DNA from 2 places in the Bacillus sp. NS1 genome. Region 1 is predicted to be linked to the other one. Evidence: riboswitches for the same ligand, from Rfam matches in the RefSeq annotation. Region 1 holds a riboswitch; the other holds the start of a gene.

Region 1 (7,954 bases):
GCAAGAGCGTCAACAATAATGTTGTACATTTCTTCAGTTGACGGCACCCGAGGGCTGTGAATGTCATATACACCAAGGCCGAGCCCTTTCAAATACGGATGGTCTTTTAAGTAATCTAAAAATCCTCCGTGGCTTCTGCTGTGCTCGATTGTAATTACATCGGCATCAAGATCATTGATCGTATCTACGATGTCTTCGAAGTTGCTGTAGCACATATGTGTATGAATTTGCGTCTCGTTTTTCACGGAAGAAGTAGTTAATCTGAATGCTTCTGCCGCCCAAGTCAAATACTCATCCCAATCTTGGGTTTTTAATGGAAGGCCTTCGCGCAGCGCCGGTTCATCCACTTGAATAATTTGAATGCCTGCATCTTCAAGCGCTTTTACTTCTTTGCGAAGGGCAAGCCCAATTTGGAAGGCGATTTCTTTTCTCGAAATGTCGTTTCGAGGGAAGGACCAGTTTAAGATTGTAACAGGACCGGTCAGCATTCCTTTCACATGCTTGGATGTCAGGGATTGTGCATACACCGTGTCTTTCACTGTCATCGGTTCAATAAATTCAACATCTCCGTAAATGACTGGCGGGCGGACACAGCGTGAGCCGTATGATTGAACCCAAGCGTATTTTGTGAAGGCAAAGCCGGCCAGCTTTTCACCGAAGTATTCGACCATATCTGTCCGTTCAAATTCACCGTGCACAAGCACATCCAGCTCCAATTCTTCCTGAATATCAATCCATCGTTTTGTTTCTGCATTGATAAAGTTTTGGTACTGTTCATCAGACCACTCTTTTTTCCGCCATTTTTGGCGTGCGCTCCGCACTTCAGCAGACTGCGGGAAGCTTCCAATCGTAGTCGTCGGCAAAAGCGGGAGGCCGAGAGATTCATTTTGCAGGGCTAAACGTTCTTCAAAAGGAATTGGGCGTTTGAAGTCTTTATCGGTTAATTGCTCCAGCTCTTTCTTTTGTTCAGAATTTGCGCTAGTTGCAAATTGTTTGAGCGCCTGAATATCAGCTTTCGCCCGCTGAATCTGTTCGCTGATCGCCGCTTTTCCTGATACTAAACCTTCTTTCAAAGCTGTCAGCTCAGCTAGTTTTTCTTTTGCGTAAGATAATCCGTTCAGCAGATCCTTCTCCAAATGCTCATCAGGGTGCTTCGCTACCGGAACATGCAACAGGCTGCTGGAAGGCTGAATCCACAGTTCATCTACTTTTGCAATGCTGAGAATATCAAGAACGGCGTCGAGACGTTCTTCAAGATCTGCCTTCCAAATGTTGCGTCCGTCAATGACGCCTGCTGCCAGCACTTTATCTGTTGGGAATCCGTGTGTTTTCAGCTGTTCCAGGTTTCTGCCTTTATCGTGAACGAAATCAAGGCCAATTCCCTGTACCGGGTAAGAGATCAGCTCTTCATAAGCATCAACAGAATCAAAATACGTCTGCAAAAGCACATTCAAGGATGAAAGCTCGTTTGTAATGCTTTCAAATAATTCTTTTGCGCCGCGGACATCTTCGGCAGAAGCTGTAACAAGCGCAGGCTCATCGATTTGAACCCATTTTACGCCTTCTTCCTCAAGCTCTTTCAAAAGCTGTACATATAACGGCACAAGGCGTTTTTGGATCGCTTTTGCTTCAGAGGGTTCATAGCCTTTAGCCAGCGTGACAAATGTATAAGGGCCGACAATCACAGGTTTTGTTTCAACGCCGTATTCCTGTTTGATCCGGCGATAATCTGTGAGCTGTTTGTTTCTTGTCAGGCGGAACTCAATGCTCTCGTCATATTCAGGAACGATGTAATGGTAGTTTGTATTAAACCATTTTGTCATTTCACTTGATACGGCGTCTTTTATTCCGCGGGCAATAGCGAAGTATGTATCGGTAGCGTCAGTCAAATGTCTGAATCGTTTCGGAATCCAGTTGAAGCTGACTGCTGTGTCGAGTACATGATCATACTGTGTGAAATCAGAAACAGGCACAACATCAATCTGCTGGTCAATTTGTGTTTTTACTGCGGATAAAAATAGGTCGTCGATTTGCTTTAAAAACGTATCTTTATCAGTGCTGCCTTTCCAATACGCTTCAAGTGCTTTTTTCCATTCTCTGTTCAGTCCAATTCTCGGAAATCCTAAATTCGATGTTTTGATGGTTGTCATTGTTTCTCCTCCTTTATATGTAAAACACTCTTGTTAACCCGCGGATACAGGCTGCTAAGAGGTTTTCTCACAACAAAAAGCCTCTTTCCCATGAGAGAAAGAGGCTTTTCTGCGTAAAACACTGCCTCTCTCATCTCTCAGACACAATCTGATGGAATTAGCACCGTGCCTTATGAGACATCAGTCTCGGCGCGAAAAGCAGTGCGCCCCATTTCACAATGGAATTACGGTCGGTTGCTGTTGGGGTCAAAAGGCCAATCCCTCGCCCAACTCTCGATAAGAGAAAATGTTATTAATTTTTTGAAAAGTTGAATCATTTGTTGGTAATCTTAACAGTATTTCAAATTCGTTGTCAACATAGAATTTGAAACTTTATTTTTAATATTCAGTTTATATTATATAAGAAAAATAATTTTATAGGGTCATCAAATGTGATTGCTCTGCTCTTTCTGCCAGTTCATCAGGAGCGGTTAAATACAGGAATCCATTACCTGCCAGCGTTTTTGCAATATCAAGCGGAAGTGTCCTGCGGATCAGCTGTGCATAAACCTCAGGTTCAGAAAGCTTTCTTTGAAATGATTCTTCTTCATAGCTTTTGATTAAAGCAAGCGCTCCGCTGACATGAGGGGCAGCCATTGAAGTGCCGGTAAGCTTACCGTACTTCTTGTTAGGAAGGGTTGATAATATATTTTCTCCCGGTGCCACAAGATCAATCTCTTTATTTGCGTTAGAAAATTCTGATAATTCGCGCGCTACGGAAACAGATCCAACAGCGATGACTTCATTATATGCCGCAGGGTAGGAAAGCTCTTCTGTGCGTTCGTCGCCGTCACCTTCATTTCCCGCTGCGCAAACGACAAGCACTCCATTTTTGACGGCGTTTTTCACTGCTTCCGCCAGCTCTGGCACATCGCTAGGACCGCCAAGGGACATTGAGATGATATCGACTTTCTGTTCCACAGCGTAGTTAATGCCGTTAATAATCCATTCGTATTGTCCGCTGCCGTTTTCACCGCCAAGAACCTTCACAATCAATAGGCTTGCCTCAGGCGCAACTCCGGCAATGCCGCCGTTTGAATCATTAGCTGCAATCGTTCCGGCGACGTGTGTGCCGTGTCCGTTGTAGTCGGAAATCGCATCTTCCTTGCCGCCGTCATCATCTGTGAAGTTCTTTCCGCCGATGATTTGGTTTTTTAAATCAGGATGGCTTGTATCGCAGCCTGTGTCCAATACAGCAATTTTTACATTTTTGCCTTTTACCCCTTTTGCCCACATTTCTGGCGCCTTAATCACTTTAATACCCTCAGGAAGCTCGTTTACATCCATAAACTGCTCATTCGTCACATACGGGATCAAGCGGATTTCACCATTCATAAAAAAGCCCTCCTTTTTTATGCTTACAAGTGGATTCAAGGGTGTTGCCTCATATTATATGAAAAAAACAACCGTTCGGACAGAGCCATTTGAAGCATTTTGAAAAAATAGGATACAACCCAAAGAATTAGTAATTTGCAAAATATTGGATGGGTGTAACGTGTATGACTGGGATTCAGCTGTCAGTCAAGTTATAATAGTGTTGGGGAAAGGAGCAGTGTGATGAAACTGAATGAAAAATTATATGCATTTTTTTCAGAGCATGTGGAACAAATGGCCGAGGAATGGATTGAAACAATGGAGGAAAGTGATCCGAATTCGCTTTACGCCTTACATAATGCATCTGTAACGGAAGAATTGAAAGAGCAGGACAGAGAGTTTTACCGGCATCTGAATTACATGTATGTTTTACCGGAAAAACAATTTCTCGAAGAATTTCAAGAGTGGGTCATTGAGCTGACGAACGATCAAAAGCATCTCGACACTCCGGTTCAGTATGTCATTCGGGAGTTTATGAGAAACCGGAGATTATATACGAAGTATTTTGAGAAGTTCGCAGATGAAAACGAGTCGGCGTTTGAATCGGGAGAGAAACAAAAATGGGCAGATTTGATTGTAAAAGTATTTGATTTTACCATTTATACATTCGTCGATCACGCTGAAATGAATGCCAAACAGCAATTAAACGCCCAAAGAGAAATGATATTGGAATTAAGCTCGCCTATCATTACCTTGAGCAAATCAACAGCTCTGCTTCCGCTTGTCGGTGACATTGATACAGAACGCGCAAAGTTTATTCTGGAAAACACGCTTCAGGCTTGTGCAAAAAGACGCGTGGAGCATCTGTTAATCGATCTGTCAGGTGTTGTGGTGGTTGATACGATGGTGGCGCACCAAATCTTTAAATTGATTGAGGCGCTCAATTTGATCGGTGTTCGGTCAACCCTGTCAGGAATCAGGCCTGAAATTGCGCAAACCGCTGTACAGCTAGGGATTGATTTTTCGAATATTACAATTAAAACCAATCTTGCCCAGGCATTAAATTATCATCAATAAGAAAAAAGCCGCTATCGACTGATAGCGGCTTTTTATGAGTCAAAAGATAAAGATACGAGAAAAGATCCTGCGAATAACAAGAGAACGAGGCAAAAGAACAGCCAGTCGCGGCGGTTGACGGTCAGCGTCCGATAATATGTCCGATTGCTGCTTCCTGTAAATCCTTTCGATTCCATCGCAAGCGCTGTTCGCTCCGCTTTTCTGATGGCACTGGCTAATAGCGGGATGGTATACCGCTTTAACGCGCTGATTTTCTCAATGAAGCCGCTCTCCGCCGCTCCTCCTCTGATCTTATGGGCCTGCTGGATCAGCTGGATCTCATCCTTTAACAGCGGAAGAAAACGAAAGCCTGCAATGACGCCATACGCGAGCTTTGGTGAGAGCTTGCACTGTTGGACAAGGCTCAGCATAAATAAAATCGGATCGGTCGTAAAAACAAACATCATCGATAAGGCGGAAAAGCACAAAATACGAAACCCAAGAGAGATGCCGACAGATACATTATCACTATTGATCAAGATAGGGCCGGCTTGAAACAAGAAATTATCCGGAGTTGTCGGAACCTTTCCAAATACTGCGGCTGTCCATACGCATCCGAAAGCCAAAATCAAAAACGGAATCGTAAACAAAAACCATTTTTTCAATGGGATTCTTGCTGCCAATAGGACACCCGCAACGATGATGATATAAAAACACGCAGGAGTATAAGGATTGTAAATAAACGACAGCATGACAACACAGCAAAAAACGGCGGCCGCTTTCACTGTCGGATTAATGAGATGTAACGGCTGCTTCATCACGCACCTCCTCTTGATATGCCATCCATTCATACAGAAGGGGAAGAGTGAGCTTCGCTTTTTGCACAAGCCCTGTCTCCTGAGAAAATAACTGCGCTGGAGATCCGTCAAAGGCCAGGCCCGTATCGTGAAGCACTAGCACGCTGTCGGCATACGAAGACACTAGCTCCATGTCGTGTGTAATCATGAGGACAGCGGTTCCTTCTGCCTTGATACGCTGTATCATGTCCATGCATTCAGCCGCCGTTCGGGCGTCCTGGCCAAAGGTTGGTTCGTCTAATAATAAAACCTTTACGTCATGCATGAGCATGGTAGCGACGCTCAGGCGCCGTTTTTGTCCCTGGCTGATCGCAAACGGATGATGATCAGCCAAATGTGCAAGACCGAAACGATGCAGCAGGTGCTGTGCTTTTTTCTCAGTTTCAGCATTTACTTTCTGGCCGAACATCAGCTCGTCATACACCGTATCTGTGACGAACTGATGCTCCGGATTTTGAAAAACAAATCCCATTCGTTTTCTCAATTCATTTTCTTTATACGATTGCAGCGGCTTATCATATAGAAGAATCTTGCCGCTTTTCGGCTTCATGAGACGGGCGAGGACAGATAAGAGCGTCGATTTTCCGGTGCCGTTCGGTCCGACAAGCGCCGTCAAAGAGCCTTCGCGCAATGAGAAGCTGATGTCTTTGAAAATCGTCTGCTGTCCTCTTGCGAACGAAAGGCTGTTGACTTCCAGCACACTCCCCCCAGAAGGAGCTTCCTTCTTTTCGGTATGCCCGGCAGGAAAAGGCTCTTTGAACAGCGTTTCTTTTGATAAAGTAAACGGCATACTGAGTTGTTCCTGCAGGCCACATATTTTTGGAATCGCGATGCCTAGTTCCTTTAGGGTCTCAGCTTCGTGCTGAAATAGATCTTTCGCCCGGCCATCCAGCGCTTTTTTTCCTGATTTGTCCAGCACGATTGTTCTCTCAATCCAAGGTGTCCATTCATCAAGCTGGTGCTCAATGACGAGGAGGCTGAAGCCTTTTTCCCGCTGAAGATCTTTCATCAAATGAACGAACTCCCGCGCTGAATAAGGATCTAAAAGAGAAGTCGGCTCATCCAGCATAATGAGCTCAGGCTCCATCGCCAAAATGCAGGCGAGAGCAACTTTCTGCTTTTGTCCTCCTGACAGAGTGGATATCGTTTTTTCTTTTAAATGGGTAATGTGTAATTTTTCTAAAACGGCATCGATCTTGTCTGTCATCTCTTCTTTCGGAATCTGCAGATTTTCCAGCCCGAAAGCGATTTCGTCTTCCACTGTCAGCATGCAAAACTGCTGATCAGGGTCCTGAAAGACGACCCCGGCATGCTGAGCAATCGTTTCGGAGGTTTCAGCGCCTGTGACCGGCTTTTGAAATAAAAATACATGTCCGGACTGGATGCCATCGCAAGCCTCCGGGTAAAGACCGTTTAAACAAAGGGCGAGCGAGCTTTTTCCGCACCCGCTCGGCCCTAGCAATAAAGCGCATTCCCCTTTTTGAAGCTCAAACGAAATGTTTTGAAATACCGGTTTCTCGTCTTCTTCATAAGAGAAGCTGAGCTGGTCAACCGTCAGGAACTCATCAAAGGCTTGCATGTTCTGATGCCCGCTTCCGTTTCTTTTTCAGTTCCTTTCCGAGTGCCATTCCGTTTAACACACCCGTATAAGCGAGAGAGTCACTGACAGCTTTTCCGAGCAGCCCCGCAAGCAACGCGCCGGAAATCAGGCGGATCACAAGCATAATGAGAAGATAGCCTGGTGAATAGGCTGCATAGCCAGAAACAAAGAGATCATAGATAAAACTGGCTACTGAAGATCCCATTCCTGCCAGCAGAAGTACAGGAAGAGAGTATGCTTTCCAGCGTGTCGCGAGAAATACAGCCTCAGCTCCGAGACCTTGAACAATGCCGATGACGATGACCATTGGGCCGGACGGGTTTCCCAGCAGGCACTCAACGAGAGCGGCAATGATTTCAGAAACTAGTGCTGCACCCGGTTTTCGAATAATGTACGCGGCGATGACAGAAACGATAAACCAAATGCCGTAAATCGGTTCATAGGCGATTGGCCCGAACATACCTGCAAGTACGTTTCCAAAATGCGTAAATAATAAATAAACAACGGCAAATACGATACTGATAACGGACATGATGACAATTTCTTTTACTTTCCAGCTTTTCATTTTATCCCTGCTTTCTGTTTTTTCTTGATGGACTGTTAGCCGAGAGATTCACAGTCATGGTTACGTGGTTTGTTTGCTGTTCAGCCATGCGGAAAACGGCCTCCAGTGTCCTGAATACGTCATGCGCATCCCCGTCAAGCTCGCTCGCGTAATGAACACCCTGTACGAAAGTGCCTTCTGCTTTCGCAATGTCGACAGCATCCATGATCAAACTCATATAATCCGGCTCATTCAGCGGATAAAGCGCAAATTGGCATGGTGCTTCCGCGTTCAGGTTTCGGACAGCATCTTCATTGGCACGCTTATCGTCTGCGGAAAGATATGTATCTCCCTGAGTATCGCCCGGGCATCCGATGGAAAACGTGCCGTTCAC
Region 2 (7,954 bases), 240 kb from region 1:
TAACAGGAATTCCGGCATAAGCAGCTGCCGCAATTCCTGACGTAATGCCAGGGATGATTTCAAACGGTATTCCGTTTTCAGAGAGGCATTCCGCTTCTTCCCCTCCTCTGCCGAACACAAAAGGGTCTCCGCCTTTCAGTCTGACAACGTTTTTCCCTTTTTGCGCATACTTCACAAGAAAGCGATTGATGGTTTCCTGCTTCATCGTATGAAAATCTGGAAGCTTCCCGCAGTAGATCAGGTCTGCTTGCTCTTTGGCATATTCTAAAATCTCTTTATTTACTAATCTGTCATATAGGATGACATCAGCTTTTTCAATGGCTTTCAGCGCTTTAATTGTCAGCAGATCAGGGTCACCGGGACCCGCTCCTACAATATATACTTTCCCCATCGTATTTCCCCCGATCTATTCGAGTTCTTCCAGAACATTCGCTGTGGTGTTGTTCTCGCTTGCATTCCGCCTTCTGAGAAGAACACAGCAGATCATATTCAGCTCAATTTTTGTTTGACAAACTCGATCAGCTGGCTCTTGCACGCTTCACGGTCATGCTGTCCTGAATCAAGAACGAGCTCTGGTGCTTCAGGCTCTTCATAAGGAGAATCAATTCCTGTAAAGAACGGAATTTCCCCGTTTCTTGCTTTTTTATAGAGCCCTTTCGGATCTCTTTGTTCACAAATATCGAGGTCGCATTTAATGTATACTTCATTGAATTCGCCTGCTTCCACAAGCTGGCGAACTTGCTCTCTGTCCTCGCGGAAAGGAGAGATAAAAGCAGTAATCACAATGGTGCCCTGCTGAACAAAAAGCTTTGCCACCTCTCCAATTCGGCGGATGTTTTCTTTTCGGTCTTCATCAGAAAAGCCAAGATCCTTATTTAAGCCGTGACGAATATTATCTCCATCCAGCACAATGACTTGGTAGCCCAGCTCAAACAATTCTCTCGCAGCGGCATTGGCAATCGTTGATTTGCCTGAACCGCTCAACCCTGTCAGCCAGAGAATGGAGCTTTTGTGCTTGTTTTTTTGCTGGTACTCTTCTTTTGTAATAGAGGCTTCATGCCATACGATATCGCGATTTGTCACTGCCAGTCCTCCTTAAGATACGCCTGCTTCTTCTTTTTTCTTCATCCCTCTGATTAACACTTCTACGACTTCTGCGCGGCTGAATTCTGCAGGTGGCAGTACACCGTCTCTCAGCATGCCTCTTACCTTAGTGCCTGATAAAATAACGTGATGCTCTCTGCCGTGAGGGCACGTTTTCGCTGTTCCCATATTTCCGCATTTTTCACAGAAGAAGCTGTGCTCGAATTTTAGCGGTGTAATCCCGAGCTCTTCAGGTTTAAATGTGTCAAACAGCTCTTGTGCCTCATATGTTCCGTAATAGTCACCTACACCTGCGTGATCGCGGCCGACAATGAAATGCGTGCAGCCATAGTTCTTTCTGACAAGCGCGTGGAAAATCGCTTCTCTCGGTCCTGCGTAACGCATCGCCGCTAAGAAAACGCCGAGGAACACGCGGTCTTTCGGATAGTAATTGTCTAGAAGCACTTGGTAGCTTTCCATCCGCACATCAGCTGGGATGTCATCAGATTTTGTTTCGCCTACCAGAGGGTTCAAGAACAAGCCGTCTACTGTTTCAAGAGCCGTTTTTTGAATGTATTCATGCGCTCTGTGAACAGGATTTCTTGTTTGGAAACCGACAATGGTTTCCCAGCCTTTTTCCCCAAACTGGCGTCTTGTTTCCGCTGGTTCAAACGTAAACTCTGGGAACTGTTTTGAAGCTTTTTTAATCAATGTGATTGGCCCGCCGACGTATGTATCGCCGCGGCTGAACAGCTTTTTAACACCCGGGTGCTCCTGCTCATCCGTTTTGTACACATTGACAGCTTCTTTTTGTTTGTCAGGAACATACAGGTCTTCAATTTGGATAACGCCGTATGTTTCTCCTTCATACGTTAATTTAACCGTTTCACCGATTGACAGTTCCTCTGCTTTTTGCGCATCAACCGGAAGCGTGATCGGAAGAGACCAGACAATACCAGAAGATAGACGCAGGTTTTCGACAACAGATACGTAATCTTTTTCATTGAAGAAGCCTTCGATCGGGCTGTATGCGCCGATTCCGATTAATTCCAAATCTGCAAAAGAAATTAAATCAAGTTCAATTTCTTTTTGAATGCTGCTCACATCATATGATTCATTTACTCTGTTTACTAATGTTCCTCCGTGTGGTGCTAAGCTCATAATATCGATTTCCTCCTAGTTAACATATAAAATAACTCAGATTAATAATCAGATTCCCCCGCCTTGTTCGTGGACAGAGCGTCTCTCTTTACGAATGGCCTTCGTCAGGCTGACGGCACCGCCCGTCGCTAAAAGCACACTTACCATGATAAAGATTGAATAATAATCCGCTTTTAAAAACAAGGATACAAGCAGATAAGAAATTGATAGAGATAAAAACGGCGATACGATCCATACCTTCAGCATCGTTTGCACAACTTGTTTATGAAACACGTTCGGACCGTTTTTCGCCATGCCTATTCCGATAATAGACGATGACGTGACTTGCGCCAAGGGCACCGGCATCCCAAATACAGAACTGATGATCACCAGTCCGGCTCCTGTACCGGATAAGAGAATGCCTTCTCCTTTTGAGAATCTCGTAATTTTCTTCCCGTTTGTTTCTAACACCCGCCGGCCTAATAACAGCGCGCCTAGAGCCACAAAAGCTCCCCCATACAAGGTTCCTTTCGCTACATCCAGCACACCGGCCGCTACTAACGGGCCAACGGCATTCGCCACGTTGTTCATGCCGGCAGAGAATGCTTCAAAAAATCCGGCACCTAACAAAACAATGCCAAGAATTTTTTGCTTTTTAGAAGATTTAATTTCAATCTTAAAATAACGAAACAGCTTAGATACGAAATATGTGAAACCGAAAGCGAACAGCGGTACAAAAACCCAAAACGACACAATGACCAGAAGGTTGTTCACAAACAATACTTTGTAAGCCACTCCCACGCCGACAACTGCGCCGACTGTTACTTCACTTGTCGACAAAGGAATGCCGAGGAGATTAGCCGTAAAAAGCGAAAGCGCCGCTGCTCCAATAATAATGCAAACAATCGTCAGTGTAATCGTCTGCTCGGGGATAATCCCGGAGCTGATGGTTTTTACAACCTCGCCCCCGCCAATGACCGCCCCGGCCAGCACACCGACTGCGCATAGGATCAAAGCGTAGGTTTTCTTTTTGATGGCTCCAGAGCCGTAAGCAACTCCCATCGAAGCTGCAGCGCCGCTAGCACCAATATTCATCGCGAAAAACAAGCTAAATAAAATAGCGGCTAGTTCCATTTTGCAGCTCCTTATTCATGCAGTCCGCATTCTGTTTTCGCCATACCATTCCATCTGCCTGAACGTAAATCCTCTGCAGTAAAAGCAGGAGCCGTACAAGGCGCGCAGCCAATACTAGGATATCCTTGGTCATGAAGCGGATTGTAGTCAAGCTCATTCCGGGATGTGTATCTCCAAATGTCTTTCCAAGTCCAATGGATAAGCGGGCATACTTTTACTGATTTGAATTTTTCATCTTTGTTTAAGAAATTCGTATTGGCACGGCTTGGCCCTTGATCGCGGCGCAGACCAGAAAGCCAGGCTGGATGTCCTGAAAGCGCCTCTCTTAAAGGAACGATCTTTCTAAGATAGCAGCACTGATTCGGCTCTCTTTCCCACAGTTTGTCACCATGTTCTGCGGCTTGCTCCTCAAGGGTAAGGTCTGGTTTTTTCAGGATGATATTTAGACCCGGATAACGTTCCTTCACTCGTTCAATCGTTTCATAGGTTTCTTTAAAATGAAGTCCTGTATCAAGAAACACAATCTCTGCGTCTTTTTTCACTTTATAAATTAAGTCAATCAGAACGATTCCCTCAATTCCGAAACTGCAGGCATAAACAAGCTGGTCGCCGTAATGACCGTATGCCCACTTTAAAACTGACAACGCTCCTTTATAAGGATCGTCTTCCGGAAATGTAATCGTTGGCTCTTCCCAATTATCGTACGTTAACATTTCTTCTTTCCTCCTTTCGGAGACAAACAAACAGTAGCTTTCTGCCGGTTGTCTTTTCCCAATTGTAATGTGATGCGCGGCTGCTGTTATCACAGACAGCCTTTTTTCCTCTTAAAATAAAAAACTTTCAATCCGGCGGAAAGAAAGACAGGAACAGCATGTAGCCCTTATCTTTCAAAATGGAATTCATTTTGCTGGAAGTAGCACCTTACAAACTATGCAGGTTGCCGGGCTTCATAGGTCCAGTCCCTCAGCCGCTCTTGATAAGTTTTTAGATTTGTAGTAAATTTTAGCACAATTCTAACATAAGTCAACCCGACTTTTTTTATAGGAATAATAAAAAAACAGGCCGCGAGGCCTGTTTTCAAGTACAGAAAGGCTTTGAAGCCTCTATACATCACCGAAATTTATTTTTTATTTTTTAAACCAATCTTTTGACTCGGGATTTTGTTTCCACGTTTTCAGTTTTTCTAGATCGTCTGAATGAATATTCCCGTTTTCAAGCGCGACCTCTGTGAGCGTATCATAATCAGTTAATGAGTAGTATGGCAGTTCTGCTTTCGTGAACGCTTCCTGCGCTTTAGGGAGCCCGTACGTAAAGATTGAGACGACACCGAGCACTTCGCAGCCAGCCGCTTGTAAAGCTGCCGCAGCTTCAAGTACGCTTCCTCCTGTTGAGATTAAGTCTTCAATGACGACAGTTTTTTGCCCCTTTTGCACAGCTCCCTCAATCTGATTGCCTTTTCCATGCGCTTTTGGTTTACTTCTCACATAACACATCGGAAGGTTCAAACGGTCAGCCGCCAGAGCAGCATGAGGAATACCGGCTGTTGCTGTGCCCGCAATCATTTCAGCATCAGGAAAATGCTCTTCGACAAGCTTACTGATGCCTGAGGCTACATCATTTCTGACCCCAGGGAAAGATAGCGTAAGGCGGTTGTCACAGTAGATTGGCGATAAAATGCCGCTTGCCCATGTAAATGGCTCGTTCGGGCGTAAAAATACAGCTTGGATGTCTAATAGATGTTTTGCAATGATTTGTTTCATGATTTGATTCCCTCCCATTCGAGTCTGACAGCTTCATAGGCTTTTACCGGGTCTTTCGCTTTTGTAATCGAGCGTCCTACTACAATTGCTGATGAACCTTTCTCTCTTGCAATCGCGGGTGTCGCTACGCGGATTTGGTCATTCGCAGCGTCCTCTGACAATCTGATCCCCGGAGTGACAGTGAGAAATGAAGGCGACACCGCTTGGTAAATGGCTTTTGCTTCATGAACAGAGCAGACCACTCCATCGAGCCCGCTTTCTTCTGCCAGTTTGCTGTAATGTACAACCGTGTCGATCAGAGGCTTTTCGATCAGCAGTTCATTATTCATAATTTGTTCAGATGTGCTTGTCAGCTGGGTTACCGCGATAAGTGACGGGCGTTTTTTTCCGGACGGCGTTCCTTCTTCTAAGCCTTCCAGAGCTGCTTGCATCATTTTTTTGCCTCCGGCCGCATGAACATTGACGAGATCCACTCCGAGACCGGCAAGGCGCTTCATCGCTTTGTTTACAGTGGTCGGGATGTCATGAAGCTTTAAATCTAAAAACAGCTCGCAATTTCTTTCTTTTAATTGTTTGACTATTGATGGCCCTTCTTGATAAAAAAGTTCCATTCCAACCTTTACAAATAACGGTTCTTGCTGAAAGAGCGCTAAGAACGCTAGCGTTTCTTCAGCTGATGCAAAATCAAGCGCGATGATGGGCAGGTTGTTTTTCATGGTTCCAGCTCCTTCCGATGCACTCTTCAATTGATTGATAGCCGTATTGACTCAAAACAGCTGGAAGCTGTTCAATAATGTCCGGGCATGCAAAAGGATTCACAAAGTTTGCTGTTCCGACAGCGACCGCGCTTGCTCCCGCGAGAAGAAATTCTAAGGCATCTTCGGCCGTCTGCACGCCTCCCATTCCAATAATCGGGATATTGACCGCTTGGCTGACTTCATACACCATGCGAATGGCAACCGGCTTTATGGCAGGACCGGAAAGTCCGCCTGTTTTATTAGCTAATATCGGCTTGCCTGATTTTAAATCGAGCCTCATGCCGATTAATGTGTTAATCATCGTAAGACCGTCCGCTCCCGCCTCTTCGATCGCTGACGCAATTTCTGTGATGTTTGCCACGTTCGGGGAAAGCTTTACATAAACAGGTACATCTGAAACCTCTTTAACCGCTTTCGTCAAATCAGCAGCCATTTCAGGGTTCGTGCCAAAAGCGATCCCGCCTGTCTTCACATTCGGACAGGAAATGTTCAATTCAAGTGCATGAACATTAGGCGCTTTACTGATATGCTCTGCGACTTCAACGTAATCCTCGACTTGAGAACCTGCGACATTGGCAATAATCGGCGTATCAAACTGTTCAAGCCACGGTAGCTCATTTTGCAAAACGCGTTCAAGGCCCGGATTTTGGAGACCGATCGCATTTAGCATTCCAGCGCCAGTCTCAGCTACCCTAGGCGTCGGGTTCCCGAAGCGGGGCTCCTTTGTCGTAGCTTTGATCATGATTGCTCCGAGACAAGATAAATCATAAAAACGTGCAAACTCTTTTCCAAAACCGAAGCAGCCTGATGCAGGGATGATCGGATTTTTCAATTCAAGTCCAGGCAGTTTGACCTCTAGCATTACAGTGCCACCTCCTGAGCTTTAAATACAGGTCCGTCGAGACATACTTTTACGTAGGATGTCTCACTTTCGTTTGTATGGCACACACACGCGAAGCATGCGCCGATTCCGCAACCCATTCGTTCCTCCATGGAAAGGTAAACTTCTTTATGGGCATATTCCTGTTTTAACGCCTTCAGCATCGGTGTCGGCCCGCAGCTGAGGAGAATGTCAAACTCTAGATTTTTCTGTTTTATTACATCTGTGACAAATCCGGTTTCCCCGTAGCTTCCGTCAGCTGTTGCCACATACGTGTCTCCATACTGCCGGCACTCTTCTTCGTAAAAAACATCCTTTGCCGATTGGAAGCCTAACACATGTATAACCTTTACCCCTTTTTCGTTCAAGCGTTTCGACAGCTCTTGGAGAGGCGGCACACCTACACCGCCTCCTACCAGCAAAGCCGTCTTTCCAGGTTGGATTTCATTAACAGGAAAGCCATTACCCAAGGGTCCGAGGACATCCACAAGCTCCCCCTGCTGCTTGAGCGACAAGAGTCTTGTGCCTTCCCCATCTACTCGATAAATGATAGTGACTTCATTTTTTTCAAAGTTGACGTCGGCAATGCTGATTGGCCTTCTTAAAAGAGGCGTAACCGCTTCGCTCACTTTAAGATGGAGGAACTGTCCCGGGGTTGTAAACCCTTGGACAAGCTCCCCTTTCAGAACCATTTGATACACCCGGTCTGCAATTTGCTGGTTAGAACATACTGTCAAATACGCTTTTTTCATATAGTGACTGCCGCCTCCTGATTTGTGTTGACTGCCGGCATTTGATCAGCACGGAATGTCATGCTTTCCAGTACTCGCAAGATTGCTTCAGCCGTATCTAAAGATGTTAAGCAGGCAACACCGTTTTCTACTGATTCACGTCTGATTCTAAATCCGTCTCTTGCCGGCTGCTTTCCTTTTGTCAGCGTATTGATAACAAACTGTGCTTCTCCGTTTCTGATCACATCAAGCAAGTTCGGGCCGTCCTGGCCGATTTTTCCGACGACCTTCGCCGGAATTGAAGCTTCTTTCAGGTAACCTGCCGTTCCTTCCGTGGCTAAAATGTTGTAGCCGATCGCATGGAACCGCTTAGCGATGGCAAGCCCTTCTTCTTTGTCCTTATCAGCCACTGTTAAAAGCACGGAACCGTAGTTAGGGATTTGAATGCCTGAAGCAATCAGAGCTTTG

The links. Region 1 has a riboswitch for S-adenosylmethionine ahead of metE (5-methyltetrahydropteroyltriglutamate--homocysteine S-methyltransferase). Riboswitches for the same ligand answer to the same signal wherever they lie in the genome.
Region 2: it holds a riboswitch for S-adenosylmethionine, as region 1 does, so the genes downstream of both, AC4CV5_RS08945 (phosphoadenylyl-sulfate reductase) here and metE (5-methyltetrahydropteroyltriglutamate--homocysteine S-methyltransferase) in region 1, are expected to answer to the same signal.

What each region holds. Positions count from the first base shown of each region.
Region 1 covers NZ_JBZAZF010000002.1:417,509-425,462, forward strand. The annotation lists gene metE (5-methyltetrahydropteroyltriglutamate--homocysteine S-methyltransferase) at 1-2,150, opposite strand, end outside; SAM riboswitch class I at 2,278-2,433, opposite strand; gene isp (serine protease Isp) at 2,565-3,524, opposite strand; gene rsbRB (RsbT co-antagonist RsbRB) at 3,747-4,580, shown strand; gene thiX (HMP/thiamine ABC transporter permease ThiX) at 4,613-5,377, opposite strand; gene AC4CV5_RS07710 (ABC transporter ATP-binding protein) at 5,352-6,995, opposite strand; gene AC4CV5_RS07715 (ECF transporter S component) at 6,982-7,581, opposite strand; gene thiU (HMP/thiamine ABC transporter substrate-binding protein ThiU) at 7,583-7,954, opposite strand, start outside.
Region 2 covers NZ_JBZAZF010000002.1:659,598-667,551, reverse strand. The annotation lists gene cobA (uroporphyrinogen-III C-methyltransferase) at 1-391, opposite strand, end outside; gene cysC (adenylyl-sulfate kinase) at 490-1,083, opposite strand; gene sat (sulfate adenylyltransferase) at 1,096-2,244, opposite strand; gene cysP (sulfate permease) at 2,293-3,357, opposite strand; gene AC4CV5_RS08945 (phosphoadenylyl-sulfate reductase) at 3,369-4,070, opposite strand; SAM riboswitch class I at 4,235-4,340, opposite strand; gene pyrE (orotate phosphoribosyltransferase) at 4,485-5,117, opposite strand; gene pyrF (orotidine-5'-phosphate decarboxylase) at 5,114-5,833, opposite strand; gene AC4CV5_RS08930 (dihydroorotate dehydrogenase) at 5,802-6,737, opposite strand; gene pyrK (dihydroorotate oxidase B electron transfer subunit) at 6,737-7,507, opposite strand; gene carB (carbamoyl-phosphate synthase (glutamine-hydrolyzing) large subunit) at 7,504-7,954, opposite strand, start outside.